One region of the Lactiplantibacillus brownii genome, then DNA from elsewhere that is predicted to be linked to it. Evidence: predicted binding sites of a transcription regulator. Region 1 holds the regulator's gene; the other holds the start of a gene.
What was found. Region 1 encodes LexA, which represses DNA repair genes until DNA is damaged. Its sites were predicted from a motif close to CNAACANNTGTTNG; they were not measured.

Region 1 (2,205 bases):
AAGACAGTGACCAGCGCACTTAATGTGGCAACCGCCGCGAGAAACTTCCAACCGCCGCCATCTTGACGTGCAGATAAGACTGAGAAAAAGGCGAGTAAAAAAACAAGTAAGCCAATAATGGCTACGAATAACATGTGACCAACTCCTGATATTTAAATTAGTGTAATCATTATACCATTGAACTATTAGCTGACGAGTCTAAATTTTGAAAAATTCAGAGGAGACTTTCAATTGCCATCATTATTTTTACCTAGCCATCCAGAAAATCAAGCCGCCATGGCAGCCTATATGCGTGATAAATTCGACTTTCTAGGCGTCAAAGCCACGGAACGACGAATTTTGACGAGACCTGTAATTCAAGCTAGTAAAAAACTGGACTTGGTTGAATTGCAAAGCTGGCTGACTTTTTACTATGGTCAACCGGTACGTGAATACCAGTATGTTGCGATTGATCTCGCGCAGGCTAACGTCAAACGATTGTCCCCAGAACTTGCAGCTTGGTGCCGCGACCAGATCTCTGTGAAAGCGTGGTGGGATAGCGTTGATGCCTGGCGTAAAGTCATGACGTTGTATTTGGTCCATCAAGATACCTTGACGACCCAAGGAACTGAATTTATTATGACTGACAAAATGTGGCTGCAACGTGTCGGGATTACCTTACAGTTAAGTCTAAAAGACCAAACAAATCAAACATTTCTCGCTACAGCAATTGAGGCTCAGCAAGACAATCCAGAATTTTTTATTCAAAAGGCGATTGGCTGGGCGTTACGGGACTATAGCAAAACGGCGCCTGGCTGGGTTGCTAACTTTATTAATCAGCATGATCTGTCAAAACTGGCTGTTCGTGAGGGCAGTAAATACTTGTAAATTAAAAGCAACCGTCATGTGGCAGACGATTGCTTTTTAATTAATAGAGCATGTCACGATAGAGGCCAACAACTTTGCCTAAAACAGAGACATTGTTTAAAATAATTGGCGCCATGGTGTCGTTTTCTGGTTGAAGTCGATAATGGTCAGCTTCCTTGAAGAAACGTTTGCAGGTTGCTTCATTTTCATCAGTCATGGCGATAATGATATCACCATTGTCCGCTGCACTTTGTCGGCGAACAATGACTTGATCACCATTCAAGATACCGATGTTGATCATACTTTCACCACGAATGGTCAGCATGAACAAGTCACCACCAAAGGTCTCCAAATCCTTAGGAATCGGGAAGTAATCCGTGGCTTCTTGAACCGCCAAAATGGGTTGACCAGCGGCAACTGTTCCTAAAATCGGAATCTGATGAGGCGTGGTTTCTACGCCTAAAATCTCATAGCCAGCGGGCGTTACTTCGATTGCGCGGGGCTTGGTAGGGTCTTTTTGGATGAGCCCTTTTTTCTCTAAACGTGAAATGTGACCGTGAACGGTAGAAGTTGAAGATAAGTCAACAGCTTCGCCAATCTCACGGACGGTCGGCGGATAACCTTTTTCATTGACACGTTCATAAATGAAACGAAGAACGGCCATTTGTTTGCTTTCAGATGTTTTACTCATCTCGGCACCTCATTTTATTTTTTCTTTTAGTTGTTAAAAACATTGTAGCATAGGTCTTTCACGCTTTCAAACAAATGTTCGGTTGACAAATACTTTTAATTGATTTAAGGTCAAAAATCGAGTATTCTATTCATGCTTTTGAAAGGAGTGAGTGTATTGATTTCAAAAGAATTAATCGGCCGAATCAATGAATTGGCACGTAAAGCCAAGGCAGAAGGGCTGACCGAGTTGGAAGAACTCGAACGCAAAGAATTACGCCAAAAGTATTTAAAACAATTTCGGGCCGGTTTTCGGCAACAAGTAGAAATGTTACAAGTGTACGATAAAAGTGGCCAAGAAGTTACGCCAGAAAAAGTCCGTCAAGTGCAACGGGACCGCGGCTTACGTGATGATTAGCGCTTACAAGGAAAATTTGTCAATCACAAATTTTCCTTTTCTTTTACAAGTAATTTGTGTAGACTAGTTTATTGAAGACTGTAATAAGGGAGGGGAATGACTGTGTCTACTGGTATTTGGATCTTAATCGTGCTGATCGGCGTGTTAGTCGGTCTTACCGGTGGTTTCTTTGGTGCTCGTCACTACATGCAAAACTACTTGAAGCAAAATCCACCAATTAGTGAAGAAATGTTGCGCAGCATGATGATGCAAATGGGTCAACGCCCATCCGA
Region 2 (2,205 bases), 330 kb from region 1:
CGCCATAACCCAATTCTTTCATTAATTTCGTCGGTGCATTCCGAATCTGTAACGGTACTGGCAAATTTCCCTTGGCTTTGACATCTGCCTGTGCCGCAGACTTGGCAGCGTACAGCGCGTTTGATTTCGGTGCTAAAGCCAAGTAGGTCACTGCTTCTGTCAAATTTACATCGCATTCTGGCATGCCAATCAGTTGGCAGGCTTGAAATACTGCCACCGTCAATGGCAATGCTTGCCGGTCAGCTAAACCGATATCTTCACTCGCAAAACGAATCAAGCGCCGCGCAATGTATAAGGGGTCTTCCCCGCCAGCTAGCATCCGCATCAACCAATAGATTGCCGCGTCGACATCACTATTACGCATAGATTTGTGCAATGCTGAAATCAAATTATAATGTTCTTCACCATTTTTATCATAGCGTAATGATTTTGTATTAATAAGCTGATGGAGTCCTGCGGCAGTGACCGTCACAGTTTGTCCCTCACGTTCACCATTTAGGACTGCCATCTCAAGCGTATTCAACGCCACTCGGGCATCCCCATTCGCAAACTCAGCAATCAATTCCAGCGTATCCGGCTGTTTCTTAATCGTTAACTTTTGGAAACCATTTGGATTGTCTAGGGCGGCTTGCAAAACTTGTTTCAATGCCTCAGTTGTTAATTCTTTAAGGACCAACACCTTGCATCGCGAAAGTAAGGCAGCATTGATCTCAAAGGATGGATTTTCAGTAGTCGCCCCAATCAGCGTGATACTCCCCCGCTCAACATATGGCAAGAAAGCATCTTGCTGGGCTTTATTGAATCGGTGAATTTCATCAATAAAAACTAGGGTCTTCTCGCCGAAATCGCGATTGGCTTCAGCTTCATCCATAATTTTTCGAATTTCCTTGATGCCGCTAGTCACCGCACTAAATGTGATAAAATGCGACTTGGTCTGCTGCGCGATAATTTCCGCCAATGTCGTTTTACCAACACCGGGTGGTCCCCAAAAGATCAATGATGGCAACTGATCTTCTGCGATGAGTTGGCGTAACATTTTGCCCGGTCCCAGTAAATGCTCCTGCCCTTTAAAACCATCTAAAGTGGTTGGTCGCACACGATAAGCTAAGGGACTACTAGCCGCGTGCTCAGGATTAAATAATGATTCTTGGCGCAATGCCAACACCTCCGATTAAGTCATTACAACAATTATAACGCAAACAAATGTTCGTGACAAAATTCTCAGTTCTGTGCGACTAGTCACGTTGGTTAAGGTGCTATAATTAAGCTATTAGGAGATGAGTGACATGTTAAAAAATCCGAAAGCAGAGCGTCTACTCCAAGAAATTAGTGTCGCCTATAATGATCCAGCAGTCGCAGCTGATAAAGCTTTAGCGGCAAAATTACTAGCTTGTGCACAAGAACTAGCCAAGCACGAAAATTATTTACTCACTGCCACTCGCGTCAATGCGGTGGCTTTAAGTGGTATTCGGCAACATATGCATCAACCAATTAAGTCTTTAAACACATTATATCAACAAACTGCGCGTACTTCTGAATATTATTGGGGCGTCGCAGCAGCTGCATTTTTAAGCCCATTATGGTAAATAAGTTAATTTAAGCTCGTTAAACTCGCAATTAGTCAACACTAATTAGCGAGTTTTTTGTTTGACGCCACACAAAAAGACGCTCAACCCCGAAAAACAGGTTGAGCGTCATCACGCATTAAGGTTTTAATTTTTATTGTTCTTTATACCAAGTGTAGTGGTACAACCCTTCACGGTCAGTCCGTTCATAGGTATGAGCACCAAAGTAATCCCGTTGCGCTTGTAATAAGTTTGCAGGTAAGACTTCTGCACGGTATGAATCGTAGTAAGACAAAGCAGCGCTAAATGATGGTACTGGGACGCCAGCTTGGATAGCCAAGCTTAAAACGTCACGAGTTGATTGTTGATACTTAGCAGCGATATCTGCAAAGTAATCGTCCATCAATAAGTTGTTCAGATCAGGCTTCTTATCAAAGGCATTAGTAATGTTTTGTAAGAATTGTGCCCGGATGATACAGCCAGCACGCCAGATCTGTGCTAATTCACCATACTTCAAATCCCAGCCGTAATGTTTAGCAGCAAAGCGTAATTGTTCAAAACCTTGGGCATAACTCATGATTTTGCTGAAGTATAAGGCTTGGCGAATTTTTTCGACCAATTCTTCCTTATCAGGCAATTT

Region 2: RA086_RS06170 (replication-associated recombination protein A) is a predicted target of LexA. The motif match lies at 1,197-1,210, and genes of this name have one in related genera.

Annotation. Positions count from the first base shown of each region.
Region 1 is NZ_JAVCWF010000001.1:1,680,194-1,682,398, reverse strand. It holds gene RA086_RS07815 (hypothetical protein) at 1-134, opposite strand, end outside; gene RA086_RS07810 (DNA alkylation repair protein) at 232-867, shown strand; gene lexA (transcriptional repressor LexA) at 908-1,537, opposite strand; gene RA086_RS07800 (DUF896 domain-containing protein) at 1,670-1,933, shown strand; gene RA086_RS07795 (YneF family protein) at 2,030-2,205, shown strand, end outside.
Region 2 is NZ_JAVCWF010000001.1:1,351,733-1,353,937, reverse strand. It holds gene RA086_RS06170 (replication-associated recombination protein A) at 1-1,156, opposite strand, end outside; gene RA086_RS06165 (bacteriocin immunity protein) at 1,287-1,586, shown strand; gene gndA (NADP-dependent phosphogluconate dehydrogenase) at 1,720-2,205, opposite strand, start outside.